DNA from 2 places in the Nocardioides sp. NPDC092400 genome. Region 1 is predicted to be linked to the other one. Evidence: predicted binding sites of a transcription regulator. Region 1 holds the regulator's gene; the other holds the start of a gene.
What was found. Region 1 encodes LexA, which represses DNA repair genes until DNA is damaged. Its sites were predicted from a motif close to TCGAACANNTGTTCGA; they were not measured.
Positions count from the first base shown of each region.

Region 1 (15,260 bases):
GCGGTCCTCGAGGACCGCGGCGACGGCGTCGACCGAGCTGAGGTCGGGTGCGCCGGCGCGGGCGTCGGCCTGGCGCCAGATGTCGCGGACGACCGTCGGCAGGGTGCCCGCGCGCTGGTCGAGCCGCTCGCTGAGGTGGCGGAAGAACAGCCAGGTGCCGTAGTGGAAGCCGTCGTCGCCGCCACGGTCCATGGGGCGGGCGGGGTCGGACAGCGGGCTGGCGGCGAGGTACTGCCGGTTGTCGTCGACGTCGTCGAACAGCTCGTCCTCCACCCAGGCCGCGGTGCCCTCGAGGAGCCACTGGTCCTCGTAGGAGTCGTAGCCGAACTGGACGGCGTGGAAGTACTCGTGCCCGACGGTCACCTGGAGGTTCTGCAGCGGGGTGCCGGTGGGGAAGCCGCGGTAGTCGTTGTCGACGACGCAGAAGGCCCACACGTCCTCCGCCCGCGTGCGCTGGTCGCTGGTGCAGTAGCCGTAGAGACCACCGGCGAGGTCCTGGACGTAGATGTCGGTCTTGGCGTTGCCACCGGCCCTGCCGTCGCGCTTCGGCGCCCGGTAGCCGGCGCCGACGAAGGTGCGGTGCACGCTGCTGGCCGTGGCGAGGACCTTCCTGGCCCACGACGCGCTCGCCCGGTGCCTGCCGCTCGTGCGCCAGTGGACGCACACCACCGTGCACTTCTTCCTGTCCTGCGCCGGGCGGGCCAGCAGGCGGCCGGCCGCGGCCCGGTCGGCGGGCGCCAGCGCCGGCCGCGCCATGCGCAGCTGCCGCAGGGCCTCGGTAGCGTCCCGGCCGTCCCCGGCCAGGGCGGACCGCGCGGCGGCGAGGCTGCGCGCGGCGGTGACGGTGCCCGGGGCGAGGAGGGCGGAGGAGTCCTGCGCCCCCGCGCGCTCGGCGTCCGGGCGCCCGTCCGGGGCCTCGGCGGTGGCGGTGGTGACCCCCGTGAGCGTGGACAGCCCGGTCGCGAGGACGAGGGCGAGGGCGGCCAGGGGACGTGCGCGACGCATGGGTTCTCCCGGGATGCTCGGCGGTGGCCGGGGGGTCACCGACCGGGGCGCTCCCCGGAGGTCTCGAGGTCAGCGCTCAGCCAACCGCAGGCTCGTGCTGCTCCGCATGACCCGTCGGGACCATCTTCTCCGGGGCGGCCGGCGCGGGGTCCGGTCGCTCACGCCGGCGCTCCACGAGCCGGCCCAGCCGTGCCGAGACCAGGAACCCCAGGCCGATCACCAGCCACCCGGCGAGAGCGTCGAGGACCCAGTGGTTGCCGGTGCCGACGATGACGACCGCGGTGATGAGGGCGTGGCCCCAACCCAGGCCGCGGACCCAGTGGCGGCGGGCGTGCTGCTGGACGACCACCGCCACCCACAGCGCCCAGCCGGCGTGCAGGGAGGGGAAGGCCGCGAGCTGGTTCGTCAGCCCGCCCAGGCCCTTGGGCGCCGATGCCTCGGACCCCCACCAGCCGTCGGCCGCGTGCAGGGACAGGACGTCGACGTACCCGTCGACGAAGCGTGGGGGAGCGGTCGGCAGCAGGAGGTAGAGCGCCAGGCCGATCAGGGTGGCCGCCACCAGTGCGCGCCGGGCCGGCACGTAGCGCCGCTCGCCGAGGCGGTAGAGCCACACCAGCGCGATCGCGGTGACCACGTAGTGGGCGGTGGCGTACCAGTAGCTGGAGAGCAGGCCGAGGACCCGCGTGTCGACGAAGAACTGGTTGAGGGAGGCCTCCCAGTGCAGGCCGATGAGCCGCTCCACGTCGAGCAGCTCGCGTGCCCGGGTGAGCGCGGGGCCCAGGGCGTCGTCGGCGAACAGCCGGGACCCGCTGTAGACGACGTAGAGGGTCAGGATGAGCGCCAGCTCGGCCACGCCACGCCGCAGGCGCGGGTGCCTCGTGGTGCTGCTGGGGAGACTCACGGCTCCAACATTGCCGTATCCCACCCCCGAGAAGCATCCGGCTTACCCCCGAGTCGCCCCCCGTTTGCCCATTCTTGGGGGTGAGGCGCCACCCGACCGGGCCTTTTCTCCCGGATCAGCCCCCGCCGCGGTCCGGTAGGGCCCGGGACCGGCGGTGCGCTCAGACGCGCCGCAGGACCGCGGTGACCTTGCCCAGGATGGTCGCGTGCGTGCCGTCGATGGGGTCGTACGCCGCGTTGTGCGGCAGCAGCCACACCTGGCCGTCCTTGCGCTGGAAGGTCTTCACCGTCGCCTCGCCGTCGATCATCGCGGCCACGATCTCGCCGTTGTTCGCCGTCGGCTGCTGCCGGATGACGACGTAGTCGCCGTTGCAGATCGCGGCGTCGACCATCGAGTCGCCGGCGACCTCGAGCAGGAACAGCTGGCCGTCGCCGACCAGCTGCTTGGGCAGCGGGAAGACGTCCTCGACGCGCTCCTCGGCGAGGATCGGGCCGCCGGCCGCGATCCGGCCGACCATCGGGACGTACTGCGCCTCGGGCAGCACGTCGCCCACGCCCGTCTCGTCGACCGAGGCCTCCTCACCGCTGGACATCGCGCGCCGTGCCGCCATCACCTCGGGCAGGAACACCTCGAGCGCCCGCGGGCGGTGCGGGTCGCGCTTGAGGAAGCCCTTCTCCTCGAGGACCTTGAGCTGGTGAGCCACGCTCGAGGAGCTGGTCAGGCCCACCGCGTCGCCGATCTCGCGCATGCTCGGCGGGTAGCCGCGGCCCTCGATGCTGTCGCGGATGTGGGCGAGGATCCGGGTCTGACGAGGGGTCAGGCCGGTCACGTCGGGTGCGCCGTCGGGCAGCTCGGAGACCTTGGGACCGGGGTTCTTCGCCATGGGTGGAGTGCCTTCCGGGGTGCGCGAGGACGAGGGGTGCTGCTGGCAGCACGGTAGAGCCTCCGCGGGCCGTGTTCAAACACCTGTTCGAAGGTGTGTCGCGCGGTGGGCGCCCGGCCCGGGCCGCTGCTTGGATGCGTGCATGGAACCCACCAGCTGTGTCGTCACCGGAGCGGCCCGCGGCATCGGCCGCGGTATCGCCGAGCTCATGGTCGCGCGCGGGCACCGCGTCGTGGTCACCGACATCGACGCCGAGGGCGCGGCGCGCACCGCGGCCGAGATCGGCGCCGCCGAGGGCCTCGGCCAGGACGTCCGCGACGCCGCCTCGCACACCGCCGCTGCCGAGGCGGCCGCGCGGCACGGCGCGCTCGTGGCGTGGTTCGCCAACGCCGGCGTGGGTGACGACGGGAAGCTCGCGGACCTGACCGACGAGCAGGTCCGCCGCCTCGTCGAGGTCAACCTGCTCGGCGCCGTCTGGAGCACCCGCGCGGCGCTCGCCGCGTTCGGCCCGCGCGGCGGCGACCTGGTCCTCACCGCGTCCCTCTCGGGCCTGGGTCCCGTCCCCGGCCTCTCCCTGTACGCCGCGACCAAGGCCGCGGTCGTCTCGCTCGCCTCCTCGGTCGCCCTCGAGGCGCCGCGGGGTGTGCGGGTGCACGCCCTGTGCCCCGACGGCGTGGCCACCGACATGGTCGCCGCGATGCGCGAGGACGGGATGGGCAAGCAGCTCGTCGCCTCGGGAGGCCGGATGCTGGGCGTGGCGGAGACCGCGCAGGCGGCCGTCGACCTGGTCGGGTCCCGCCGGGTCCTGCGGACCCTCCCCGGGTGGCGTGGTGCCGCGATGCGCGTCGGCCAGCTCGCCCCCTCGGTGTCCGGGCCGGCGCTCGCGGTCTTCGCGGCCCAGGGCAGGCGCCGGCTGCGGTAGTCGCCGGGGAGGCAGGTCGGTTCCTTCGAACATTTGTTCGCCCAGGTCCTTGAACTGTTCGAACACGTGCTCTACGGTCGTACACATGTTCGATCGAACGTCTGCTCGATCGTCAACCGGGCCAGCCACTGTCGGTGGCCGCGGTTAGACATCTGCTCAGACCGAGATCGACACGACCCGAGGCTGACCGCCACTTCCCCAGGAGGTCCCCATGAGCACCATCACCGCCACCCCCACCGCCCTGCCGCGCACGACCGGCAGCACCCGCCGCTCCGGCCAGGTGCGGCTCACCCGCCGGGGCCGGCTCGTGGTGTTCCTCCTGGCGCTCGCGATCGTGCTCGGCCTCGGCCTGGCCATCGCGGCAGGCTCGGTGGCCACCGACGAGGCCGGCACCCCCGAGCCGACCCGCGTGGTGATGGTCGGCACCGGCCAGACCCTGTGGGGGATCGCCGCCGACCTCGCCGAGGACGGCGAGGTGCGCGAGATGATGACCCACATCGAGCGGCTGAACGCCCTCGACTCCGCGGTGCTCGCCGCGGGCCAGCGCCTCATCGTCCCGGTGCAGTAAGGCACTCGCCAGCACCGACACAGACGTCGCCAGCCGCTTCGACCCCGGCTGGCGATCCGGGGAAGACAGGGGCGGGGCCGTTCGCGGCCCCGCCCCTGCGGCGTCTCCGGACGCGCTCGCCGGCGCGGCCGCGGAAGTTTCAGCGGCCAGCCGATGAAGCTCCCGGTTGGCCGCTGAAACTTCATCGGCCAACCGACAGGTTCAGCGGCCGGCCGATGGAATGTCGCCCGCCGGGACCGCTCGACGACGCCCACTCAACAAGATCGAGCAGGCTCGACCCGTCCGGGAGCGGCTCGGCGAGCGGGTCAGCGAGCGGCGCGCCGCCCGCCGGGAGCGGCGGGCTGCTGCTGCTCCGACCGCGGCTCGCGGGAGGCCGGGGGAGAGGTGATGCCGAGCTCGCGGAGCAGTCGGGCGACGAGCATCAGTCCGACGAACAGGCAGGCGACGGCACCGACCGAGGCCAGGGCGAGGAAGGCCCACGCGCCGGACTCGCCGCCACGCGCGGTCGCGCCGAAGTCGATCGCGGCGTAGACCAGGTAGCCCCAGGCGACCACCAGGAGGGTGATGCCGAGGGCGAGGAGGGCCAGGCGCGGGGAGAAACCGGCACGGCGCTTGTCGCCCCGCCGTGCGCCCGCCCGCTTGCCCGTCGCCACGTGGCACATCATCGCTGATCGGTGGCGGCCGGGTGCAGTCGACCCGCAGGTCGTCGGCCCCCGGTTCCGGCCCGTCGGGCGCGACGCGGTGATCGTGCCGAGCCGGATCGGCTCGGAGGCTTTACGCTGTGCCTCGTGCAGGGCGAAGTGGGGACGTCGTCGGCGCCGGGTGGAGCTCCCGGTGCGTCGACTCCGCAGTCGTACCACCCGGACGGAGCGCTCCCGCAGGCCCACGACGTCGACGACGTCGCCCGGTCGGTCCTGGCCCGGGTCGGGGCCCACGACGGGGTGCAGCGCGCCGCCCTGGCGCTGAGCGAGGGCGGTGGTCGCCGGCTGCGCTTCGTCGACAACGCGGCGGCAGCCGACCCCGCGGACCTGCGCTGGTGCCACATCGACGCCTACGACGACGTACCGCTCACCACCGTCGTGCGGACCGGTGAGGCGGTGCACGGGCGGCTCGAGGACTTCACCGGTCGGTACGTCGCACTGCTGGAGGCCCAGCGCGAGCGCGAGGTGCGGGCGCTGGCGGCCGTGCCGCTGCCGGGGACCGGCTCGCCGATCGGTGGCCTGCTGGTCTGGTTCTCCGACGCCGAGGCGCTCGACGCCGCGCGGGTCGCCGCGCTCACCGAGCTGGCCCGCCGCGCCTCGGACGCCGTACGCCGGGTCCGGCTGGTCTCCGGGCGCCAGGGCTCCGACGCGGTGCCCGAGGAGCCGGCGATCCCCGAGGGCGCGCTGACCACGAGCGTGCTGCTCGAGGGCGACCCGCGGGCGACGGGCGCCGCGCGGCGGTTCCTCCGCGAGCACCTGCGTGCCTGGGGCGTCGACGACGAGCCGGTCGACGACGCGCAGCTGTGCCTCTCCGAGCTGGTGACCAACGCGGTCGTCCATGCGGGCACGGCATCGGAGCTGCGGGTCGTGCTCGACGACGGCGTGCTGACGGTGACCGTCCGCGACCTCGGCGGCCTCGGCAAGCCCGCCGTCGGGGGCGAGCCGCACCCCTCCGAGGACCTCGACCCGCTGCGCGTCTACGGCCGCGGCCTCCAGCTGGTCGACGCCCTCTCCCAGCGGTGGGGCTCCGAGCGCGACGTCACCGGCACCACCGTCTGGTTCACCCTCGAGCTCGGCACCTACGCCCGCACCGACGCGGTCGCCGCCGGCTGAGGCCGTTCGCGCCGTGTCGGGCCGCTAGGTCCCGATGCCGATGACCACGCCCGCGATGGCGGCGTTGGACAGGTTGGCGAGGCTGCCGGCCAGGAGTGCCCGCAGGCCCAGCTCCGCGACGGCCGAGCGGCGCTCGGGCGCGAGGGAGCCGATGGTGCCGATCTGGATGGCGATCGAGGAGATGTTCGCGAAGCCGGCCAGCGCGAAGGTCACCACCGCGACGGTCACCGGCGAGAGCGAGTCGACCTGCGGACCGAAGTCGGCGTACGCCACGAACTCGTTGAGCACGGTCTTCTGACCGATCCACGAGCCCGCGTCGACCGCCTCCGACCACGGCACGCCGAGCAGCCAGGCCAGCGGCGCGAGCGCCCAGCCGAGGATCTTCTCGAAGGTCAGCCCTTCGGCGCCGAGCCAGCCGCCGACCGCGCCCAGGATGCCGTTGGCCAGCGCGATCAGGGCGATGAAGGCGATCAGCAGCGCGCCCACCGTCACCGCGATCCGGCCGCCGGCGATCGCACCTCGGCCGAGGGCGTCGATGGCGTTGCGGGACTCGGTGTCGCGCACGCTGCGCACGTCGAGCTCGTCCAGGTCGGGGACCGCCCGGTCGTCCCCGGCGCGGGCGTCCTCGAACGGCTCGTCCGGCGTGCTGTCGGGCCACATGATCTTGGCCATCAGCAGGGCGGCCGGGGCGTTCATCACGGTCGCGGCCAGGAGGTACTCCAGCGGCGCGCCGAGCAGGGAGTAGCCCACGAGCGTCGAGCCGGCCGCCGCGGCGAACCCGGCGGCCATCACGGTGAAGAGCTGGCCCTTGCGCAGCGAGCGGAGGTACGGCGCGATCATCAGCGGCGCCTCGCTCTGGCCGAGGAAGACCACCGTGCCGGCGTACAGCGACTCCACCTTGCTCACCCGCAGCAGCCAGGACAGCGCGCCGCCGACGACGTACGTCGCCCACTGCACGACCCGCAGGTAGTACAGCAACCCGACCAGCGCGCCCAGGAACACGATCACCGGCAGCACCGACAGCGCGAAGACCGTCTCGCCCTCCTCGCCGACCTCGGTCAGCGGGCCGAAGACGAAGGCCGTGCCCTCCTCGGCGTACCCGATGAGCGCGGCCACCCGGTCCGAGAGCCAGTCCAGCGCCCGCTCGCCGGGCCCCCACCGCAGCACCAGTGCCGCGAAGGCGACCTGGAGGGCCAGGGCGACCCCGACCGTGCGCCAGGAGATCCCGCGCCGGTGCTTGGAGAAGGCCACGGCCACCAGCACCAGCACGACCAGGCCGAGCAGCCCGCGCAGAGCGTCCATGTCGACGCCGGTGCCCGCGGGGGACCTGCTCGGAACGTGTGCCCGGTCGACGGCCTGGTCACCGGCCGCGCGTGGTGATGGTCCTCCCGCCGATCGTGGCGCCCGAGCCGGTCGCGGTCTTCTGCGGCCTGGCCGGTGCGGCCAGCACCAAGCACCGCGACCACTACTACGAGGGCCCGGGCAACAGCTTCTGGCAGTCGCTCCACCGGGCCGGCTTCACCCCGCGCGAGCTCGCCCCGCACGAGGACCGCCTCCTCGCCGAGCCGGTCGCCGGCACCGCGCTCGGCCTCACCGACCTCGTCGGGCACTGGGACCCGCGCTGGGTGGAGATCGACCGGCTCGTCGAGCAGGTGGAGCAGTGGGAGCCGGAGTGGCTGGCGATCACCGGCAAGGGCGCCGCCCACGAGGCCTCGAAGGCGCTGGGCCGCCGCGGCCGCCCGCACCTCGGCGTCCAGGACTGGTACGTCGGTCCGGCCCAGGTGTTCGTGCTGCCGGGGCCGTCGGGCGCCAACCAGCGCCGCGACTACGACGGCCGCCCCAACCGGCTCTCGTGGTGGCGCGACCTGGCGATGATCTGCGGCGTCCCGGGTGGCTCGTCGGACGGCTCGTCGGACGGCTGAGCAGGGCGCAGGATGGGCCCATGAGCCGCTCCGCCCGCCTCGCCGCCCTCGCCCTGCTGCTGGTCGGCACCACCGCCACCGCCGCCCCCGCGGCGACCGCGGCGCCCGGTGGCCCGACGTCCCCCGCCGCCACCGAGCGCACCGCCACCGAGCGCACCGTCACTGAGCGCACCGTCACCGTCCGTGGCGACTGCGTCCGGCACGGTCGGGTCGTCCTGCGCCAGGACGTCGGGCCGGAGACCACCACGGTGACGGTCCGGGCGCGCGGGATCGCGAACGGGCGCTGGCGCGGTGAGCACCTGCTCGAGGTGGGCGTCGACGACACGAACGACACGCGCGTGTCGGTGCGGGCCCGCCGGCACGGGTTCGCCACGACCTTCGAGGTGGACGGCTCCGGCATCGGTGGCGTGCTCGACCTCGGGGCGCCGAGCGGGGGCGCCTGCTCGGTGGCGTACTCCGAGGCCGACGACCTCGTCGTGGTCGGCGACCGCCGCACCGACGTCTTCGTCGCCACGCCGGGGCCGCGGAGGCGGCTCACGCGGGCGCACGTCCACTGCCGCCCCGGGACCAGGTGGAGCCTGGCGGTGGAGGCGAGCGACGAGGACGGCGGCTACGGCTTCGGGGGGAGCGCCGTGCCGTGTCGCCGGGGGAGCGTCGTGGCCCGCGACCTGACCACGGGCAAGCGGGCCTCCCTGCCCGACACCCTCGAGGTGGTGGCCGAGCGCACCGGCGGGCGCACCCTCCGGCTCCGGTACGACGCCACCGAGCACGCCGCCGCGGAGGCGACCGCGCCTGTCGCCGGGTGACGGTGCAGCCGTCTGACCTGCGGGTACGCGGAGTGGTCCGGACCGGTCCGCACGGACTTCCGGCGAGACACGCCGATCAGGTTGCGCCCCGCTCCACCCCGGCGTACGGTTCCACCACATCTAGTACTTACACAGATGTAGTTATCCACATCTAGTGCACAGCACCAGGGTGGAAGCCCCACAGAAGGCCCGTTGTTCTACACAGGGACGGGCCGGATATCCCCAGACGATCCACAGGCCGGCACACCCCTCGCAGGGTGTCCGAGGCGCGCCCGGAAGGAGGACCCGCATGCACTGCCCGTACTGCCGTGGCACCGACACCCGGGTCCTCGACTCCCGGGTCGCCGACGACGGCGGCTCGATCCGCCGGCGCCGTACCTGCTCGTCGTGCTCGAAGCGGTTCACCACCGTCGAGCAGATGCAGCTGACCGTGCTCAAGCGCAGCGGCGCCACCGAGCCGTTCACCCGCGAGAAGGCCGTCGCCGGCGTCCGGAAGGCCTGCAAGGGCCGCCCGGTCACCGAGGACCAGCTCGCCTGCCTCGGCCAGGCGGTCGAGGACGCCCTCCGGCTCGCCGGGGCCGCGGAGATCCCGGCGCACGAGGTCGGCCTGGCCATCCTCGGCCCGCTCCGCGAGCTCGACGAGGTCGCCTACCTGCGGTTCGCGAGCGTCTACCGCGCCTTCGAGAGCGCCGACGACTTCGAGGACGAGATCGCCAAGCTCCGCGCCGACCGCCCCGCGGTCGACCACGAGCCCCAGCCCACGGGCTGACCACAGACCGCCCGGCACGTAGTGGGGAAGCTGCGTGCCGGGCGCACCAATCCTTCCCCCGCAGGACTGTCGGTGGCGCCCGCCACCATGGACGTGGAGCCACCGACGGACCGCTGAGCCCGACTCAGCACCTACTCAGCACACAGCCGACACGAAGCAGCACGGGACAAGGGAGACGGCATGACGGAGACGGTGAGCGGCGCAGCCACCAGCGGCGCAGCGGCAGGCAAGCGCCTCACGATCGAGCGGGTGTTCAGCACCGCCGGCGTGCACCCCTACGACGAGATCACCTGGGAGCGTCGCGACGTCGTCCAGACGAACTGGAAGACCGGCGCGGCCGTCTTCGAGCAGCGCGGCGTGGAGTTCCCGGACTTCTGGTCGGTCAACGCCTCGACCATCGTCACCACCAAGTACTTCCGCGGCGCCGTCGGCACCGACGCCCGCGAGACGAGCCTCAAGCAGCTCGTCGACCGGGTCGTGAAGACCTACACCAAGGCCGGCCGCGAGCACGGCTACTTCGCCACCGAGGGCGACGCCGAGGTCTTCGAGCACGAGCTCACCTGGCTCCTGGTCCACCAGTACTTCTCGTTCAACAGCCCCGTCTGGTTCAACGTCGGCACCCCGTCGCCGCAGCAGGTCTCCGCCTGCTTCATCCTCTCCGTCGACGACTCGATGGACTCGATCCTGAACTGGTACAAGGAGGAGGGCTTCATCTTCAAGGGCGGCTCCGGCGCCGGCCTGAACCTCTCCCGCATCCGCTCCTCCAAGGAGCTGCTCTCCTCCGGCGGCACCGCCTCGGGCCCCGTCTCCTTCATGCGCGGTGCCGACGCCTCCGCGGGCACCATCAAGTCCGGTGGTGCCACCCGTCGCGCGGCGAAGATGGTCGTCCTCGACGTCGACCACCCCGACATCGAGGAGTTCGTGCAGACCAAGGCGCGCGAGGAGGACAAGATCCGCGCCCTGCGCGACGCCGGGTTCGACATGGACCTCGGCGGCGCCGACATCACCTCGGTGCAGTACCAGAACGCCAACAACTCCGTCCGCGTCTCCGACGAGTTCATGCGTGCGGTCGAGGACGGCACCGAGTTCGGCCTGCGTGCCCGGATGACCGGCGAGGTCATCGAGAAGGTCGACGCCCGCGACCTGTTCCGCAAGATCGCCACCGCCGCGTGGGAGTGCGCGGACCCGGGCCTGCAGTACGACGACACGATCAACGACTGGCACACCAACCCCGAGACCGGCCGGATCACGGCGTCCAACCCGTGCTCGGAGTACATGTCGCTCGACAACTCCTCGTGCAACCTGGCGTCGCTGAACCTGCTGAAGTTCCTCAAGGACGACGACACCTTCGACGGCGAGCTCTTCGCGAAGGCCGTGGAGTTCATCATCACCGCGATGGACATCTCCATCTGCTTCGCCGACTTCCCGACCGAGGCGATCGGCCAGACCACCGTCGACTACCGCCAGCTCGGTATCGGCTACGCCAACCTCGGCGCGCTGCTGATGGCGATGGGCCTCGGCTACGACTCCGAGGGTGGCCGCTCGATGGCCGCGACCATCACCTCGCTGATGACCGGCACCTCCTACAAGCGCTCCGCCGAGCTCGCCGCGATCGTCGGCCCCTACAACGGCTACGCCCGCAACGCCGACGCCCACAAGCGCGTCATGCGCAAGCACCAGGCGGCCAACGACGCCGTCCGCACCGTCCACATCGCCGACGCCCAGGTCCACAAGCTCGCCACCAAGGCGTGGGCCGACGTCATCGCGCTGGGGGAGACCAACGGCTTCCGCAACGCTCAGGCCTCGGTGCTCGCGCCCACCGGCACCATCGGCTTCATGATGGACTGCGACACCACCGGCATCGAGCCCGACTTCTCCCTGGTGAAGTTCAAGAAGCTCGTCGGCGGCGGCTCCATGCAGATCGTCAACCAGACGATCCCGCGGGCGCTGAAGAAGCTCGGCTACCAGCCCGAGCAGGTCGAGGCGATCGTCGCCTACATCGGCGAGCACGGCCACGTCATCGACGCGCCGGGCCTCAAGACCGAGCACTACGAGGTCTTCGACACCGCGATGGGCGCCCGCGCGCTCAAGCCGATGGGCCACGTGCGGATGATGGCCGCCGCCCAGCCGTTCCTCTCGGGTGCCATCTCCAAGACCGTCAACCTGCCGGAGACGGCCACGGTCGAGGAGATCGAGGAGGTCTACCTCCAGTCGTGGAAGCTCGGCCTGAAGGCGACCGCCATCTACCGGGACAACTGCAAGGTCGGCCAGCCGCTGGCCGACGGCGGCGGCAAGGCCAAGAAGGACGCCGCCGACGCGGTGGCCGCCACCGAGGCCGCGGCGACCAAGGTCGTGGAGAAGGTCGTCTACGCCCCGACCCGCAAGCGCCTGCCGAAGTCCCGCGTCTCGCGGACCACCTCGTTCACCGTGGGTGGCGCCGAGGGCTACATGACCTCGGGTGCGCACGACGACGGCGAGCTCGGCGAGATCTTCCTCAAGCTGGGCAAGCAGGGCTCGACCCTGGCCGGCGTGATGGACGCCTTCTCGATCGCCGTCTCGATCGGTCTGCAGTACGGCGTGCCGCTGGAGACCTACGTCTCGAAGTTCACCAACCTGCGCTTCGAGCCGGCCGGCCTCACCGACGACGCGGACGTCCGGATGGCGCAGTCGATCATGGACTACATCTTCCGCCGCCTGGCCCTGGACTACCTGTCCTTCGACCAGCGCTCCGCCCTCGGCATCTACTCCGCCGAGGAGCGCCAGCGCCACCTCGAGACCGGTTCCTACGAGCCGATGGAGGAGACCGGCGGCGCCGCCGAGCTCATCGATGCCGGCCCGACGTCCCAGGCCGTCGTCGACGCCGAGGTGGCCGACGACGTCGAGGTCGAGGTCGAGACCAAGGACACCCACGGCGCCGAGGCCCGCGAGGTCCCGGCCAAGCCCGCCACCGAGGCCCACACCACGGCCGAGCTCCTGGAGAAGATCAGCGGCACCGCGATCGACTCCCCGCTCTGCTTCACCTGCGGCACCAAGATGCGCCCCGCCGGCTCCTGCTACGTCTGCGAGGGCTGCGGCAGCACCTCCGGCTGCAGCTGATAGCTAGCCGCTCGTACGACGGCCCCGACACCGCGAGGTGTCGGGGCCGTTCGTCGTTCGCACTCAAACCGATCGGTCCGCGACCGACTAGCTTCCCGAGGATGCGGCTGCCAAGCTGCGCCGCGTGGACGGGTACGTACGGCATGTCAAGGCGACCGTTCCGCCGAGTCGTACGGCGGAGTTGGCTGCGGTCGACCAATTGGCTGGTCAGTTGTTCAGACACATCGAGGGGACTCGGGACGAGCTGGCCCGCATCCACGTCCACGGGGCCAAGAGCAAGTCGATCCAAGATCACTTCGAGCAACTGCTGTGCCGAGACATCGGGTTCAGAGAAGAAGTAGTGCTGACGCCTCAGACGGGTTTGGTGACCCAAGCGCGTCCGGACTTCTTCTATCGAATCGAGGAGAGCCGGGGGATCGTTGCCGAGGTCGAGAGGGGCGGCACCATCACCAACAACCACGACCTGAAGGACCTCTGGAAGGCGCATGTGGCCCCCGACGCCCATCACCTGTTTCTCATCGTCCCGTGGAACAACTGGCGCGAGGACGGCACTCCGAGAGAGCGTCCTTTTCAGACGGTCGCGCGCCGGCTCGGGGCCTTCTTCGGAGACCCACGTCGGGAGATCGACGTGTTGAGCGCTCACGTCTTCGCATACTGACCCGTCCTGTTCTGGGCGAACGCGGGTCATCCGCGCGCCGGGCGGCTGCTGACGAGCTCCGTCCTTTTGTCCGATCGTGGTGACCGTCCGAGGGGTGAAGGCCGGGTCTGCAGTGCCGGGGCAAGATGTCGCCATGGCCGACGAGCAGCACGGACTGGTGTTCCCGAGCGACGACGAAGGTCGGCGCAGCACGACCGCGGTGGGGCGGGCGGTGGTGGCCGATGCGCTGAGCGCTGCCGACCCGGTGGGTGCCCGGGCGGCCGAGCGGGAGACGGCGTGGCGCGGGGAGTACCTGCAGTACTTCCGGCGGCTCGTCGAGGCCGGGCTCGGGGCACCCGAGGACGCGCTCGGCATCGCGCGGGCGGGGCTCGACTCGCTGCACGACCGGATGCGGGTGCTCGGCGAGGACGGCGAGGTCCCGCTGGGCGAGTGGCCGCGCGGGGATCAGCGCTTCGAGCAGGTCGAGGTGCCTGGAGCCGGAGAGCCGGTCGAGGAGCTCGTGCTGCCCTATCGTGGCGACCGGCTGCGAGGCGACGAGATCCGGCGCCAGGTCGACCGCTGGGTCGAGGCCGGCGTGGTCGAGCCGTCGGTGGTCGACGCGGTCGGCGCGGTGCTCGACAACCCCGACTGGCTCCGGCTCGAGGGGCACACCGTCGCGGTGGTCGGCGCCGCCTCGGAGATGGGTCCGCTGCAGGCGCTGACCCGGTGGGGCGCGCGGGTGGCGGCGGTCGACCTGCCCAAGGCCGGGCTCTGGGACCGCGTCGCGGACACCGCGAGCGCCGGCGCCGGCACGGTGGTGGCGCCGCGGGCAGCCGGCGGCGAGGACGGTACGCCCGGGGCGGACCTGCTCGCCGACGTACCGGCTCTGGCCGAGTGGCTGGCCGAGCAGCCGGGGACCCTGGTGGTCGGCAACTACGTGTACGCCGACGGCGCCACCAACGTCCGCGTCAGCACCGCCGTCGACGAGCTGAGCCGCCGCCTGCTGGGCAGCAGGGACGACGTCGCGCTGGCGTTCCTCGCCACGCCGACGGACGTGTTCGCGGTGCCGCGGGACGCGGTGGAGCAGGCGACCGAGCGGTACGAGACCCGGTCCCGGGCCGCCAAGACGCTCGGCCGACCCCTGCGCGCCGCATCGGGCGGACGGCTGCTGCGCCGCCCGTACGCGCCGGACTCCGACCCCGGCGTCAACGACTCGCTGGTGCCGCAGCAGGGCCCCAACTACGCGCTCGCCAAGCGGCTTCAGCGCTGGCGCGCGACGGTGGCCCGCCACGAGGGCGCGACCGTGTCGATGAACGTCGCGCCGCCGACCCGCACCCGCTCGGTGGTCAAGAACCGCGCCCTCGCCGCGGCGTACGCCGGCGCCCACCGCTTCGGCGTCGAGGTATTCGACCCTTCGACGTCGAACGTGCTGATGGCCGCGCTGCTGGTCCACGACCTGCACACCGGGGGAGGCCCGCGCCACGAGCACCCCTGGCAGGACGAGGCGTACGCCGCGGCGCACGGCGGCCTGTGGCGCACGGCCTACGCGCCGCGCAGCGCACTGGGGCTCGCGGCCGTGCTCGGGATGGGAGCGGCGCGCGGGTGAGCCGCGCCGCCGAGGAGACCAACCGGCGGCTGCTCCGGGCGCGGGACCTCATGGACCGCAGCTACGCCGAGCCGCTCGACGTGCCCACGCTGGCGCGGGTCGCGCACGTGTCGGAGTCCCACTTCATCCGCACTTTCCGCGCCGCCTTCGGGGAGACGCCGCACCGCTACCTCCAGCGCCGCCGGGTCGAGCGGGCGGCCTGGCTGCTGCGGACCACCGACCGGAGCGTGACCGAGATCTGCCTCGACGTCGGGTTCACGAGCCTCGGGACGTTCAGCCGGGTCTTCCGCGACATCATGGGCGAGACCCCGACCCAGCACCGCCGGCGCGG
Region 1 is NZ_JBFBFJ010000002.1:857,478-872,737, forward strand. It holds gene AB0N29_RS11600 (MXAN_6640 family putative metalloprotease) at 1-1,005, opposite strand, end outside; gene AB0N29_RS11605 (phosphatase PAP2 family protein) at 1,082-1,906, opposite strand; gene lexA (transcriptional repressor LexA) at 2,067-2,789, opposite strand; gene AB0N29_RS11615 (SDR family oxidoreductase) at 2,932-3,711, shown strand; gene AB0N29_RS11620 (LysM peptidoglycan-binding domain-containing protein) at 3,923-4,279, shown strand; gene AB0N29_RS11625 (hypothetical protein) at 4,585-4,932, opposite strand; gene AB0N29_RS11630 (ATP-binding protein) at 5,068-6,093, shown strand; gene AB0N29_RS11635 (nucleoside transporter C-terminal domain-containing protein) at 6,118-7,395, opposite strand; gene AB0N29_RS11640 (mismatch-specific DNA-glycosylase) at 7,473-8,015, shown strand; gene AB0N29_RS11645 (hypothetical protein) at 8,036-8,821, shown strand; gene nrdR (transcriptional regulator NrdR) at 9,111-9,590, shown strand; gene AB0N29_RS11655 (vitamin B12-dependent ribonucleotide reductase) at 9,771-12,686, shown strand; gene AB0N29_RS11660 (hypothetical protein) at 12,811-13,344, shown strand; gene AB0N29_RS11665 (hypothetical protein) at 13,478-14,929, shown strand; gene AB0N29_RS11670 (AraC family transcriptional regulator) at 14,926-15,260, shown strand, end outside.

Region 2 (15,260 bases), on a different contig from region 1:
AGCACCAGCACCCCGAGCACCGGCACCACCCGCGTCAAGCGAGGCATGGCCGAGATGCTCAAGGGCGGCGTCATCATGGACGTCGTCACCCCCGACCAGGCGAAGATCGCCGAGGACGCCGGGGCCGTCGCGGTGATGGCGCTCGAACGGGTGCCCGCCGACATCCGTGCCCAGGGCGGCGTGTCGCGGATGAGCGACCCGGACATGATCGACGGGATCGTCGAGGCCGTCTCGATCCCGGTGATGGCCAAGGCTCGGATCGGTCACTTCGCCGAGGCGCAGGTGCTGCAGGCGCTCGGCGTGGACTACGTGGACGAGTCCGAGGTGCTGACCCCGGCCGACTACGCCCACCACGTCGACAAGTGGGCCTTCACGGTGCCGTTCGTGTGCGGCGCGACGAACCTGGGCGAGGCGCTGCGGCGGATCACCGAGGGCGCGGCGATGATCCGCTCCAAGGGCGAGGCCGGCACCGGCGACGTGTCCAACGCGGTGACCCACATGCGCACGATCCGCGGGGAGATCCGCCGGCTGGCGGCGCTGGAGGGCGACGAGCTCTACGTTGCGGCCAAGGAGCTGCAGGCGCCGTACGACCTGGTCAAGGAGGTCGCCGAGTCCGGCAAGCTGCCGGTCGTGCTCTTCACCGCCGGCGGCATCGCGACCCCGGCGGACGCGGCGATGATGATGCAGCTGGGCGCCGAGGGCGTGTTCGTGGGGTCGGGGATCTTCAAGTCCGGCAACCCCGCGCAGCGTGCCGAGGCGATCGTCAAGGCCACGACGTTCCACGACGACCCCGACATCGTCGCCAAGGTCTCGCGCGGGCTGGGCGAGGCCATGGTCGGCATCAACGTCGAGGAGATCCCGCAGCCCCACCGCCTCGCCGAGCGCGGCTGGTGACCAGCTGACCGACGTGCAGGACTCGTGGGTGGGCCAGGTCCTCGGCGTCCTGGCCCTCCTCCTGCTCCTCGCGCTGGTCGGGTGGTGGGCCCGCTGGCTCCACCGCAGGCTCGCGGTCGTCACCGGCGCGCCCCGCTGGGCGCGCCGCACCTCGCTCGCCGTGGTCGTCGGGGGCCTGCTGCTGTACGCCGCGACGAACCTCGCCTACCGCACGCTCGACCCCGCGCCGCTGCGGCCGGTGCTGTGGGTGGGCCTGGCCTGGCTCGGGCTCGCCTGGTACCTCACCCTCGGCTGTGCGCTGCTCGCCGTCGCCGCGCTCGTGCTGCGGCTGCTGCGCCGGCCCGCCGGCCGGGAGCGGCTGCTGCGCGTCGGCACCCCGGTCGTCGTCGCCCTCGCCCTGGTCGTCATGGCCGTGGGCGCCGTCGTGGCGCAGCGGCCGCGGGCCACGTCGTACGACATCGGCTCGGCGGCGGTGCCCGCCGGGTGGGACGGCGCGCGCATCGTGCTGCTCACCGACCTCCACGTCGGCGTCGTCCACGGCGAGGCCTGGACCCGCCGGGTCGTCGACCTGGTCAACGAGCAGCGGCCCGACCTCGTGGTCCTCGGCGGGGACCTCGTCGACGGCCGCGAGCGCTGGACCGGTCCGGACCTCGACCCGCTCGCGGACCTGCAGGCGCCCCTCGGCGTGCTCGCGGTCTCGGGCAACCACGAGATCGAGTCCGGCGACGCGCCGGCGTACCTCGACCGCCTCGACCGGCTCGGCATCGACGTCCTGCGCAACGAGCGCGTGGTGCTGACCCGCGGGGGAGACCCCCTCGTCGTGGCCGGCGTCCACGACGAGATCGGGACCGGCGCCCTCGAGCCGGACCCGGCCACCGCGCTCGGGGGCACCCGCCCCGACGACTTCGTCGTGTACGTCGCGCACGAGCCGCGGCAGCTCGTCGCCGGTGCCGGCATCGACCTGCAGCTCTCGGGGCACACCCACGGCGGGCAGATCTGGCCGTTCGGCTGGCTGGTGCCGCTGCAGCAGCCGACGACCGCCGGCGTCGACCGGGTCGACGGCGTCACGGTCGTCACCTCGCGCGGGGTCGGCATTTCCGGCCCGCCGGTCCGCACCGGCGCCGCGCCCGAGGTCACCGTCGTCACCCTGCACGGTGGTTGAGCCGGGCGCGCGCCTACGCTCTCGACCCGTGCCACCCACCATCGGTGTCCTCGCCCTGCAGGGCGACGTCCGCGAGCACGTCTCCGCTCTCACCGGCCTCGGCGTGGCGGCGACGACCGTGCGCCGCCCCGAGGAGCTGGAGCGGGTCGACGGACTGGTGCTGCCGGGTGGTGAGTCGACCACGATGGCCACGCTGCTGCGGACCTTCGCGCTGCTCGACCCGCTGCGCCGTCGGGTCGCCTCGGGCATGCCGGCCTTCGGCACCTGCGCGGGGATGATCCTGCTCGCCGAGCGGGTCCGCGACGGCGCCGTGGGCCAGGAGACCGTCGGCGGGCTGGACGTCACGGTGCGGCGCAACGCCTTCGGCCGGCAGGTCGACTCCTTCGAGACCGACCTGCCCGTGTCCGGGCTGGCGGACCCGGTGCACGCGGTGTTCATCCGCGCCCCGTGGGTCGAGGAGGTGGGCGCCGGCGTGGAGGTGCTCGCGGAGGCGGCCGGCCACCCCGTCGCCGTACGACAGGGGGCGCTGCTGGCGACCAGCTTCCACCCCGAGGTCGGTGGCGACGGGCGCCTGCACCGGCTGTTCCTCGACCTCGTCGGCTGACCGTGTCTGCCGACCGCCGCTGCCGGCGCTAGGATCGACGGTCGTTGCAGGGGATGCAGCAGCACACGACCGGCGCGGGAAGAGGGACGTATGTCTGGCCACTCCAAGTGGGCGACCACGAAGCACAAGAAGGCCGCCATCGACGCCAAGCGCGGCAAGATGTTCGCCAAGCTGATCAAGAACGTCGAGGTCGCGGCCCGGATGGGCGGCGGTGACCCGGCAGGCAACCCCACGCTGTACGACGCCATCCAGAAGGCCAAGAAGTCCTCGGTCCCCAACGACAACATCGACCGCGCGGTCAAGCGCGGGTCGGGCGCCGAGACCGGCGGTGCCGACTACACGACCATCACCTACGAGGTCTACGGCGCCCAGGGCGTCGGCATCCTCGTCGAGTGCCTGACCGACAACAAGAACCGGGCAGCGATGGAGGTCCGCACCGCGGTCACCCGCAACGGCGGCACCATGGCCGACCCGGGCTCGGTCTCGCGGCTGTTCAACCGCAAGGGCGTCGTCCTGGTGCCGAAGGCGCAGGAGGGCAAGGAGGTCACCGAGGACGACGTCCTCGAGGCGACCCTCGACGCCGGTGCCGAGGAGGTCAACGACCTCGACGACCAGTTCCAAGTCATCTCCGAGGCGACCGACCTCGTGGCGGTCCGCACCGCGCTCCAGGCGGCCGGCCTGGACTACGACTCCGCCGACATCCAGTTCGTCGCGACCATGGACATCCCCGTCGACGCGACCGCCGCCGGCAAGGTCTTCAAGCTCGTCGACGCCCTCGAGGACCTCGACGACGTGCAGGACGTGTTCAGCAACGTCGACGTCCCGGCCGACGTGCTCGCGGAGCTCGAGGACGCCTGACGGGCTCCACGGTCCTGAGCGGCGTGACCGGCGCGCCTCGGGCGTGTCGCCGTGGGTACGGCGGCGCCCGGCGGCTAGCGTTCCTCCCGAACAGACGTTCGACGGAAGGCTGGCCATGCGCGTGCTCGGGATCGACCCCGGCCTGACCCGCTGCGGGATGGGCGTGGTCGAGGGCTCGGTCGGGCGGCCGCTGGACCTGGTCGACGTCAACGTGCTGCGCACCAGCGCCGACCGGCCTGTGGCCGAGCGGCTGGTCACCATCGAGAAGGGCGTCGACGCGTGGCTCGACGAGCACCGACCCGACGCCGTGGCGATCGAGCGGGTCTTCGCCCGGTCCGACGTCAGCACCGTCATGGGCACCGCCCAGGCGAGCGGCATCGCGATGGTCTGCGCCGCGCGCCGCGGCCTGCCGGTCGCGCTGCACACCCCCAGCGAGGTCAAGGCGGCCGTCTCGGGCAACGGCCGCGCCGACAAGGCGCAGGTGGGCGCGATGGTGACGCGGATCCTGCGGCTCGACGCGATGCCCAAGCCGGCCGACGCCGCCGACGCGCTGGCGCTGGCCATCACCCACATCTGGCGCGGTGGCGCGCAGGCCCGGATCGAGGCCGCCCTGGCGGCGTCCCGGACCCCGGCCCGCGCGGGCGCCCGCACGCCGGCCCGCCCGCCGGCACCGACGAGAGCAAGGAGTCGAGGTTGATCGCGTTCGTCCGCGGACAGGTCGCGGGGGTCACGCTGACCAGCGCGGTCCTCGAGGTCGGCGGGGTGGGTCTGGAGCTGATGTGCACGCCCGGCACGCTCGCGGGGCTGCGCACCGGCCACAGCGCGACACTGGCGACCAGCATGGTCGTCCGCGAGGACTCGCTGACCCTCTTCGGGTTCGCCGACGAGGACGAGAAGAGCATCTTCGAGCTCGTCCAGACCGCCTCCGGCGTCGGCCCGAAGGTGGCCCAGGCGATGGTCGCGGTGCTCAGCCCCGACGACGTGCGCCGCGCGATCGGCTCCGACGACGTCAGGACGCTCACCCGCGTGCCCGGGATCGGCCAGAAGGGCGCCCAGCGGATCATCCTCGAGCTCAAGGACCGGATCGGTCCTCCGACGGGCGCCGTCTCGGCCCCGGCAGCGGCCGGCGCCGAGCCGTGGCGCGACCAGGTGCACCAGGGCCTGGTCGGCCTCGGCTGGTCGGCGAAGGACGCCGAGAAGGCCGTCGACGCGGTCGCGCCCGACGCTGGAGCCGTGCCCGACGTCGCGACGCTGCTCCGCGCGGCCCTCCGCACGCTCAGCAAGGCCTGAGCGCCGTGCCCTTCCACGAGGACGAGCTCGACGAGGCCGAGGAGTCCCACCTCCGGTCCATCACGGCGGCCGAGGCCGACGGCGACGAGCGGGCGGTCGAGGCGGCGCTGCGACCCCGCACGCTCGACGAGGTGGTCGGGCAGTCGCGGGTGCGCGACCAGCTCGGGCTCGTGCTCGAGGCCGCGCGTCGCCGGGGGCGTGCCCCCGACCACGTGCTGCTCAGCGGTCCTCCGGGCCTGGGCAAGACCACCCTGGCGATGATCATCGCCGCCGAGATGGCGGCCCCGCTGCGGCTGACCAGCGGCCCGGCCATCACCCACGCCGGCGACCTCGCCGCGATCCTGTCGGGGATGAACGAGGGCGAGGTGCTCTTCGTCGACGAGATCCACCGCATGTCCCGGCCGGCCGAGGAGATGCTCTACATGGCGATGGAGGACTTCCGGGTCGACGTCGTCATCGGCAAGGGGCCCGGCGCGACCGCGATCCCGATCGAGCTGCCGCCGTTCACCCTGGTCGGGGCGACCACCCGGGCCGGGCTGCTCCCGGGTCCGCTGCGCGACCGGTTCGGCTTCACCGCCCACCTGGAGTTCTACGAGCCGCACGAGCTCGACCTGATCGTCCACCGCTCCGCCGGGCTGCTCGGGGTCGAGCTGACCGACGAGGGCAGCGCCGAGATCGCCTCCCGCTCGCGGGGCACCCCCCGCATCGCCAACCGCCTGCTGCGCCGGGTGCGCGACTACGCGCAGGTCCGCGCCGACGGCGTGGTCACCCGGACGGTCGCCGAGGCGGCGCTGGACCTCTACGAGGTCGACCAGCTGGGCCTGGACCGGCTCGACCGCGCGGTCCTCGACGCCCTGTGCCGCCGGTTCGGCGGCGGACCGGTCGGCATCTCGACCCTGGCGGTCGCCGTGGGCGAGGAGCGGGAGACCGTCGAGGAGGTCGCCGAGCCCTTCCTCGTCCGCAACGGCTTCCTGGCCCGTACGCCGCGCGGCCGGATCGCCACACCCGCCGCCTGGGAGCACCTCGGGCTCGCCGTCCCGCCGTCCACGGGGGAGCCGACGCTCTTCGAGGAGTGAGCCCGGGGGCCGTCCCGCGGCCGCCGCGCCCGGCGTGTCCGCGGCGACCTGCCGGTCCGCGGGATTCGTCCGTGCGGGCGAGGCCGTAGGTATGCTTCCTCGTCGGCCGCCCCGGGACTCGCCCGGGTGCGCGGCCTCCCCATCATCGCTCGAGAGGTCTCGTCGTGCCGGAGCTCGCCTCCTTGTTGCCCCTGGTCGGCATCGCACTCCTCTTCTGGCTCCTGCTCATCAGGCCGGCTTCCCGGCGCCAGAAGGAACTCGTCCGCATGCAGTCGTCGTTGGAGGTGGGTGACGAGGTCGTCCTGACCTCCGGCTTCCTCGGCACGATCCGCGAGCTCTCCGACGACACCGCCCGGATCGAGATCGCCGAGGGGGTCGTCGTGACCGTCGCCCGCGGCGCGATCGGGACCGTCGCACAGCCAGGGCCCGTCGCCGACGAGCCGAAGGAGATCTGACACATGGCACGCAAGCCCCGTCCGGGACGCACCCTCGGGGTGTTCTTCCTCGGCCTGGTGCTCCTCTACGGACTGGTGACCCTCGGCGGCAGCTGGAAGCCCGAGCTCGGCCTGGACCTCCAGGGCGGTACCCGGATCACGCTGGTCGCCGACGACGAGGACCCGCCGGCCGACAGCCTCGAGCAGGCGCGCCAGATCATCGACGACCGCGTGAACGGCAGCGGTGTCACCGAGGCGGACGTGGTCACCGAGGGCGACAACATCATCGTCGTCGAGATCCCGGGCAGCTCGCGGCGCGACCTGCTCGACACCGTCAAGCGCCAGGCGCAGCTGCGGTTCCGGCTCGTGGCCTGCTCTGAGGACGCCCCGGGGCCGTGCGCCACCGGTGGCGGCGCGCCGGCCCTGGACCCGAACAGCCTCCCCGAGGGCACGGTCCAGGTCGACCCGAACGCCGGCGGGAACGGTGGTGCCGGCAACGGCGGTGCCGGGAACGGCGACGGCGGCCAGCAGGGCAGCAGCAACCGCCCGCCGGTCGGCTTCGCCGCCAAGCCCTCCCAGGCCGACGGCTCGGAGAGCCCGAGCGCCGAGCCGAGCGACGAGGCGAGCAACGCCCCGACCCCGGCCCCCGAGGGCGGCCCGGACGCCGGTGACCCGCTGGCCTGGACCGACGCGCCGAACGAGGCCGCGATCAAGGCCTACAACGACTTCACCTGCCCGGCCGACGGCTCGGCGCCGAACGTCGTCGACGACCCGGCCAAGCCCCTCGTCACCTGCGACACCGGCGAGCGCGGCCAGGTCATCAAGTACCTGCTGTCTCCCGCCGCCATCGAGGGCACCCAGCTGACTGACGCCGGCGCGGCGATCCCGCAGGGCCAGGTGAACTGGGTCGTCCAGCTCAGCTTCAACGGTGAGGGCACCGAGACCTTCGCGGACATCTCCCGCAAGCTCTTCAACAACGACGGCCAGTTCGCCGTCGTGCTCGACGGCCAGGTGCTCTCGGCGCCCGGCATGGACGCCGTGATCACCAACGGCGAGGCGCAGATCTACGGCGACTTCACCGAGTCGACGGCCAAGAGCCTGGCGACCAGCCTGAAGTTCGGCGCGCTGCCGATCGCCTTCCAGGACGACGTGTCGGCCGAGACGATCGGCCCCTCGCTGGCCGGTGACCAGCTCTCGGCGGGCCTCTGGGCCGGTGGCCTCGGCCTCGGCCTGGTGATGCTCTACTGCCTGGTCTACTACCGCGGGCTCGGCATCGTGGTCCTCGGCTCGCTGGCGGTCGCCGCGCTGATCACCTACGCGTTGGTGCTGCTGCTCAGCGAGACCGCCGGGTTCACGCTGACCCTGCCGGGCATCGCCGGCCTGATCATCGCGGTCGGTGTCACCGCCGACTCCTTCATCCTGTTCTTCGAACGCATCCGGGACGAGATGCGCGAGGGCAAGTCGATGCGCGTCGCGGTCGAGACCGGCTGGAAGCGTGCGAAGGTGACCCGCCTCGCGGCGAACACCGTCTCGCTGCTCTCCGCCGCCGTGCTCTACATCTTCGCGACCGGCGCCGTGAAGGGCTTCGGCTTTGCGCTGGGCCTGTCGACGCTGATCGACCTCGCGGTGCTGTTCTGGTTCACCAAGCCCGCGGTGTCCTACCTCGCGCGGTACAAGTTCTTCAACGGCGGCGGCCAGCTCTCCGGCCTCAGCCCCGAGACGCTCGGCATCGACCGGGTCCCCGCTGGAGGTAAGGCCTGATGGGCAAGTTCTCGCGGCTCGGCAACGAGCTCTACACCGGTCGGAAGTCGATCGACTTCGTCGGTCGCAAGCCGCTCTGGTACGCCGTCTCGCTGCTGCTCGTCGGCCTCGCGATCGCCGTCGTGCTCGTCAAGGGCCTCAACTTCGGCATCGAGTTCACCGGCGGCACCCAGTACCGCGTCGCGGTCGGCGCCTCCGAGGCGACGCAGGAGAACGCCGACGCCCTGCGCGAGGCGGTCGCCGACGCTGGCGTCGAGGGCGCGGACTCCCCGGTGGTCACGACCGCGGGCGAGTCGCTGCTCGTCCAGGTCGAGGACCTCGGCCCGGAGGAGAACGACCAGGTCGTCTCCGTCATCACCGACACGCTCTCGGTCGACGACCCGGCCAAGGACATCTCCCAGGACGAGATCGGCGCGAGCTGGGGCCAGCAGGTGGCCGAGCGCGCCGCGATCGGCGTCGCGGTCTTCCTCGCGCTGGTCATGGTCTTCATCTGGATCTACTTCCGCGAGTGGAAGATGTCGATCGCGGCGATGGTGGCCCTGGTCCACGACATCGCGATCACGATCGGCATCTACGCTCTGTCGGGCTTCTCGGTGACGCCGTCGGCGGTCACCGGCCTGCTGGCGATCCTCGGCTTCTCGCTCTACGACACGGTCGTGGTCTTCGACAAGGTCCGCGAGAACACCCACGAGTACCGCCGGCCCGGCCAGTCCTACGCCGACGCGGCCAACCTCGCGGTCAACCAGACCCTGGTCCGCTCGATCAACACCGGCATCGTCGCGCTGATCCCGATCGGCGCGATCCTCTGGGTCAGCGCGGTGCAGCTGGGCGCGAGCTCGCTGCAGGACCTGGCGCTCTCGCAGTTCGTCGGCATGGCCGTCGGCGTCTACTCCTCGGTCTGCCTGGCGCCGCGCGTGCTGGTGCACCTGAAGTCGAACGAGTCGTCGGTCAAGGAGCAGGAGCGGCGCGCCAAGGCGCGGGCCCGGGCGCAGGCCGACCGGTACGCCTCCGTCCCGTCGTTCGCGGACGAGGGCGCCGCCTCCACCGGCGCCACGGCCTGGGACCCCGAGGCCGACCCCGAGCTGGTCGACCCCGACCTCGTCGACGACGAGCCGGTGGGCGAGCGGCCGGCCAGCGCGCCCCCGCGGCGTCCCGAGGCGAGCGGGCGGGGTCGCGTCGTACCCCAGGCGAAGGGCGAGGTCCGCAGCAGCGGGGCCGCCGGACGCCAGCAGCCCTCCCGCGTCACCCGCTCCAAGCGCGGCAAGAAGTAGCCGGCCGGTGAGCACCCTGGGCAGCCGGTCGCACGTCGAGGCCGGCCGCGCCGCGCTCGAGCGGCTGGTCGTCGACGTCCCCGACTTCCCCGAGCCGGGGGTGGTCTTCAAGGACATCACCCCGCTGCTGGCCGACCACGACGGCCTCCGGGCCGTCGTGGAGGCGCTGGCCGACGCCGGCCGCGACGCCGAGGGGCGCCCGGTCGTCGACAAGGTCGTCGGGATGGAGGCGCGCGGGTTCATCCTCGGCGCCCCGGTCGCGCTGGCCCTCGGCGCGGGCTTCGTCCCGGTGCGCAAGGTGGGCAAGCTCCCGCGCGACACCCACGCGGTGTCCTACGCGCTGGAGTACGGCGAGGCGACGCTCGAGCTGCACCGCGACGCCGTCGCACCGGGGGACCGGGTGCTGCTGGTCGACGACGTGCTCGCCACCGGCGGCACCGTCCGGGCCACCCGTGAGCTGGTGGAGGCCTGCGGCGCGACGCCGGTCGCCGTCACCGTGCTGATGGAGCTGGGGTTCCTCGCCGGCCGGGACCTGGTCGGCGAGCTGCCGGTGCACAGCATCGCGGTCATCTGACCCCGCGCCGACGGCCTACACTTCAGGGGTGACCGAGGACCGCACCCCCGCGCCGGCGACGACCGGCGCGCGTGCGCCTGCCAAGCCGCGCACCCCGCGGCCGGCCTCCGCCGACTCGAGCGGCTCCTCGCCGTCCAACACCCGCGGCATGCGGGCCCGCCTGGCCCGGATGGGCACGCGCAGCCAGCCGACCAACCCGGTCCTCGAGCCGCTCTTCCGCGCCGTCCGGGCCAACCACCCGAAGGCCGACCTCGCGCTGCTCGAGCGCGCCTACGACGTCGCCGAGAAGATGCACGGCACGCAGATGCGCAAGAGCGGCGACCCCTACATCACCCACCCGCTCGCGGTCACCACCATCCTCGCAGGCATCGGCATGACCGAGCCGACCCTGGTCGCCTCGCTGCTCCACGACACGGTCGAGGACACGCCGTACACGCTCGACCAGCTGCGCAAGGACTTCGGCGACGAGGTCGCCCAGCTCGTCGACGGGGTGACCAAGCTCGACAAGGTCGTCTACGGCGACACCGCCGAGGCCGAGACCATCCGCAAGATGATCGTCGCGATGTCGCGCGACATCCGGGTGCTGGTCATCAAGCTCGCCGACCGCCTGCACAACATGCGGACCCTGCGCTACGTCAAGCAGGAGACCCAGGAGCGCAAGGCCCGCGAGACCCTCGACATCTACGCCCCGCTGGCCCACCGGCTGGGCATGAACACCCTCAAGTGGGAGCTGGAGGACCTCGCCTTCGCGACCCTCCACCCCAAGATCTACGACGAGATCGTGCGGATGGTCGCCGAGCGGGCGCCCTCGCGCGACCAGTTCCTCGCCGAGGTGATCAGCCAGGTCGAGAACGACCTGCGCGAGGCGAAGGTCAAGGCGACCGTCACCGGCCGGCCGAAGCACTACTACTCGATCTACCAGAAGATGATCGTGGGTGGCCGGGAGTTCTCCGACATCTACGACCTGGTCGGCATCCGCATCCTCGTCGAGGAGGACCGCGAATGCTACTCGGTCCTCGGCGTGCTGCACTCGCGCTGGAACCCGGTCCTGGGCCGGTTCAAGGACTACGTCGCGATGCCGAAGTTCAACATGTACCAGTCGCTGCACACGACGGTCATCGGCCCGGCGGGCAAGCCGGTCGAGGTGCAGATCCGGACCTTCGCGATGCACCGCCGCGCGGAGTACGGCGTCGCGGCGCACTGGAAGTACAAGGAGGACGGCCGCGCCGGCCTCGACACCGAGCGCCGAGCCGACCACGACGACATGACCTGGGTCCGGCAGCTGCTGGACTGGCAGAGCGAGGTCGAGGACCCGGGGGAGTTCCTGGAGTCGCTCCGCTTCGAGATCAACCGCGCGGAGACCTACGTCTTCACCCCGCGCGGCGACGTCATCGCGCTGCCGGCGGGGTCCACCCCGGTGGACTTCGCCTACGCCGTGCACACCGAGGTCGGGCACCACACGATCGGCGCCCGCGTCAACGGGCGGCTCGTGCCCCTGGAATCGACGCTGGAGAACGGCGACGTCGTCGAGGTGTTCACCTCCAAGTCCGAGAACGCCGGGCCGTCGCGCGACTGGCTGACGTTCGTGCGGTCGCCGCGCGCCCGCTCCAAGATCCGGCACTGGTTCTCCAAGGAGCGGCGCGAGGAGGCGATCGAGCAGGGCAAGGAGCAGATCGCCAAGCTGATGCGCAAGGAGGGCCTGCCCCTCAAGCGGCTGATGTCGCACGAGTCGCTGACCCTCGCGGCGCGGCACTTCAACATCGCCGACGTCTCCGCGCTCTACGCCGCGGTCGGCGAGGGGAACCTGTCCGCGCAGGCGGTCGTCAAGCGGGTCATCGAGGAGCACGGCGGCAGCGAGGCGGCCCAGGAGGACCTGGCCGAGGCCGTCACCATCACCGGGCGCCGAGGCCGCTCGAAGGTGGCCCCGAGCGGCGGCGACGCCGGCGTCATCGTCAAGGGCGCGCCCGACGTGTGGGTCAAGCTCGCCAAGTGCTGCACCCCGGTGCCGCCCGACGACATCCTCGGCTTCGTCACCAAGGGCGGCGGCGTGTCGGTGCACCGCCACGACTGCACGAACGCCGCGTCGCTGAAGTCCCAGCCCGAGAAGCTGCTCGACGTCGAGTGGGCCCCCACCGGCTCCTCGACGTTCCTGGTCAACATCCAGGTCGAGGCGCTCGACCGGGCCCGGCTGCTCTCCGACATCACCATGGCGCTCTCCGACGCCCACGTGAACATCCTCAGCGCGAACCTCTCCACCACCCGCGACCGGGTCGCGAAGAGCCGCTTCAGCTTCGAGATGGCCGAGGCCAAGCACCTCGACCAGGTGCTCAAGGCCGTCCGCGGCGTCCCCGGCGTCTTCGACGCCTACCGCGTCACGGCCTGACCCGCCGGTCGAGCAGCGAGCCACCCGCTGGTCGAGCAGCGAGCGCGAGCGAGCCACCGCTGGTCGAGCAGCGAGCGCGAGCGAGCGTCGTCGAGACCCCGTGAGCCGCGCCGGGCAGCGACCAATGGGGTCACCGCAGTGCTCACGTCACCGGGTCTCGACGACGCTCGGGCCTGGCGGCCCTCCCTGCTCGACCAGCGGCACACCGCGAGCGAGCAGCGAGCGCGAGCGAGCCACCCGCTGGTCGAGCAGGGAGCGTGAGCGAGCGTCGTCGAGACCCCGTGAGTCGCGCAGGGCCTCAACCACTGAGGTAGCCGCCGTGAGCACGTCACCGGGTCTCGACGACGCTCGGGCCTGGCGGCCCTCCCTGCTCGACCTGCGGTACGCCGCTGGTCGAGCAGCGAGCGCGAGCGAGCGTCATCGAGACCCGGTGAGCCGCGCAGGGCGTCGACCACTGGGGTTACTGCCGTGGGCACGTCGCCGGGTCTCGACGACGCTCGGGCCTGGCGGCCCTCCCTGCTCGACCAGCGGCACGCCGCGAGGGAGCGTCGTCGAGACCCCGTGAGTCGCGCGGGGTCTCGACACGCCCGTCGCGACCTCGCAGGCTCGGTCACGGGGCTCGCTCGACCTCAACCGGAGAAGTCCGCGGACGCCTTCCGGGCCATGTCGAGGAACTGCTGGCGCGAGGCGAGGTTCTCCTCGAGCTCGCGCACCTTCTTCTCGTTGCCGGTGGAGCGGGCCTGGTCGAGGTCGGCCTGGACCTTCGCGATCGCCACCTCGAGCTTGAGCACCATGTCGCCGGCGCGCGCGGACTTCTCGGGGTCCGAGCGCTTCCACTGCTCGTCCTCGACGGCGCGGATGGCCTGCTCGACCTTGCGGATGCGGCCCTCGAGCTCCTTCATCCGGTCGCGGGGGACCTTGCCGGCGGCGTCCCAGCGGTCGGCGATGTCGCGGAAGGCGCGCTTGGCGGCCTCGACGTCGGTGACGGGGACCAGCGCCTCGGCCTCGACGAGCAGCTGCTCCTTGACCTCGGCGTTGGCGGCGAACTCCTGGTCCTGCTCGGCGGCCGCGGCGTCACGGGCGCCGAAGAAGGTGTCCTGGGCGGACCGGAACCGCTTCCAGAGGGCGTCGTCGACCTCCTTGGGAGCCGGGCCGGCGGCCTTCCACTCGCGCATCAGGTCGCGGTAGCGGCCGGCGGTCGGACCCCACTCGGTGGAGTCGGCGATCTTCTCGGCCTCGACGACCAGGCGCTCCTTGATGCCGCGCGCCGCGTCGCGCTTCTCGTTCTGCTCCGCGAAGTGCGACTTGCGGCGGCGCGTGTAGGCGGTGCGGGCGGAGGAGAAGCGACGCCACAGCGCGTCGTCGGACGCGCGGTCGATCCGGGGGAGTGCCTTCCACTCGTCGAGCAGCTCGCGGAGCCGGTTGGCGCCGTGACGCCAGTCCGAGCCCTGCGCCAGCTTCTCGGCCTCGCCGACCAGCTTCTCCTTGGCGGCCTTGGCCTCCGCGGACTTGGCCGCCTTCTCGGCCTTGCGTGCCTCGCGCTGGGTGGCGATCACGGGACCCAGGGCGTCCAGGCGGGCGCCCAGCGCGGCGAGGTCGCCGACGGCGTTCGCGTCGGTCACCTGGGCGCGGACGGTCTTCACCGACTCGGCCGCCTCCTCGGGGGAGAGCACGCCGGAGCGCACCCGCTGCTCCAGCAGCTCGACCTCGAAGGAGAGGGCGGCGTACCGCTCGGTGAAGAAGGTCAGCGCCTCCTCCGGCGTCCCCTCGGGATACTGACCGACGGGGCGCTCCCCGTCAGCGGTCCGGACGTAGACGGTGCCGTCGTCGTCGACTCGGCCCCACTCATGGCTCGTCACTGCTGGTCCCTCGCATCGGTGGTCGCGGGCGGCTCGCTCACGCAGGCCCACATGCTAGTGGGGTACGCCGCCGGCCGCGCGCGTCGCGCGGCAGCCGGTCGAATCCCGGTGGAGCCGGACCGGTGTCCCACCGGTAGCCTGACCCGGTGCTGATCGCCGGATTCCCCGCCGGCCCGTGGGGGACGAACTGCTACGTCGCCGCCACCGGGCCGGGCGCCGAGTGCGTCGTCATCGACCCCGGGAAGGACTCCGCGGACGGTGTCGCCGAGGTCGTCCGCGAGCACCGGCTCAAGCCCGTCGCGGTGCTGGTGACCCATGGCCACGTCGACCACATGTGGTGCGTCGCGCCCGTCGCCGGCACCTACGACGCCACCGCCTGGATCCACCCCGAGGACCGGCACCTGCTCACCGACCCGATGGCCGGCATGTCGCGCGAGACGACCAGGATGATGCTGGGCGGCAGCTACGAGTGGGCCGAGCCGGACGACGTGCGCGAGCTGGCCGACGACCAGGAGCTCGAGCTCGCCGGGCTGCGGTTCCTCGTCGACCACACCCCGGGGCACACCCAGGGCTCGGTCACCTTCCGCACGCCGTATGCGCAGCAGGACGTCAGCGAGGTCATGTTCTCCGGTGACCTGCTCTTCGCGGGCTCGATCGGGCGCACCGACCTCCCGGGCGGTGACCACCCCACCATCCTGCGCAGCCTGCGGGACAAGGTGCTCACCCTGCGCGACGACGTCGTCGTCCTCCCCGGCCACGGCGAGCAGACCTCGATCGGCCGCGAGCGTGCGACCAACCCCTACCTGCTGGACCTCCAGGACACCGACCCCGACGGTGCGGCGGACCCCACCAGCCCTGTGACGCGAGGTCTCTGACATGGCCAAGCCGACCCCGCTCAGCGGGTTCCCCGAGCTGCTCCCGGAGCAGCGCTTCGTCGAGCAGCAGGTGATCGACACCCTGCGCTCGGTCTTCGAGCTCCACGGCTTCGCCGGCATCGAGACCCGCGCGGTGGAACCGATGGACCAGCTGCTGCGCAAGGGCGACACCTCCAAGGAGGTCTACGTCCTGCGCCGGCTGCAGGAGGCCGACAGCGC
Region 2 is NZ_JBFBFJ010000006.1:50,289-65,548, reverse strand. It holds gene pdxS (pyridoxal 5'-phosphate synthase lyase subunit PdxS) at 1-894, shown strand, start outside; gene AB0N29_RS17010 (metallophosphoesterase) at 908-2,056, shown strand; gene pdxT (pyridoxal 5'-phosphate synthase glutaminase subunit PdxT) at 2,085-2,660, shown strand; gene AB0N29_RS17000 (YebC/PmpR family DNA-binding transcriptional regulator) at 2,751-3,518, shown strand; gene ruvC (crossover junction endodeoxyribonuclease RuvC) at 3,634-4,215, shown strand; gene ruvA (Holliday junction branch migration protein RuvA) at 4,212-4,808, shown strand; gene ruvB (Holliday junction branch migration DNA helicase RuvB) at 4,814-5,884, shown strand; gene yajC (preprotein translocase subunit YajC) at 6,049-6,339, shown strand; gene secD (protein translocase subunit SecD) at 6,343-8,079, shown strand; gene secF (protein translocase subunit SecF) at 8,079-9,350, shown strand; gene AB0N29_RS16965 (adenine phosphoribosyltransferase) at 9,367-9,924, shown strand; gene AB0N29_RS16960 (bifunctional (p)ppGpp synthetase/guanosine-3',5'-bis(diphosphate) 3'-pyrophosphohydrolase) at 10,073-12,307, shown strand; gene AB0N29_RS16955 (DUF349 domain-containing protein) at 12,937-14,166, opposite strand; gene AB0N29_RS16950 (MBL fold metallo-hydrolase) at 14,313-15,041, shown strand; gene hisS (histidine--tRNA ligase) at 15,043-15,260, shown strand, end outside.
Region 2: the regulator LexA is predicted to act here: its motif matches at 3,605-3,620, upstream of ruvC (crossover junction endodeoxyribonuclease RuvC).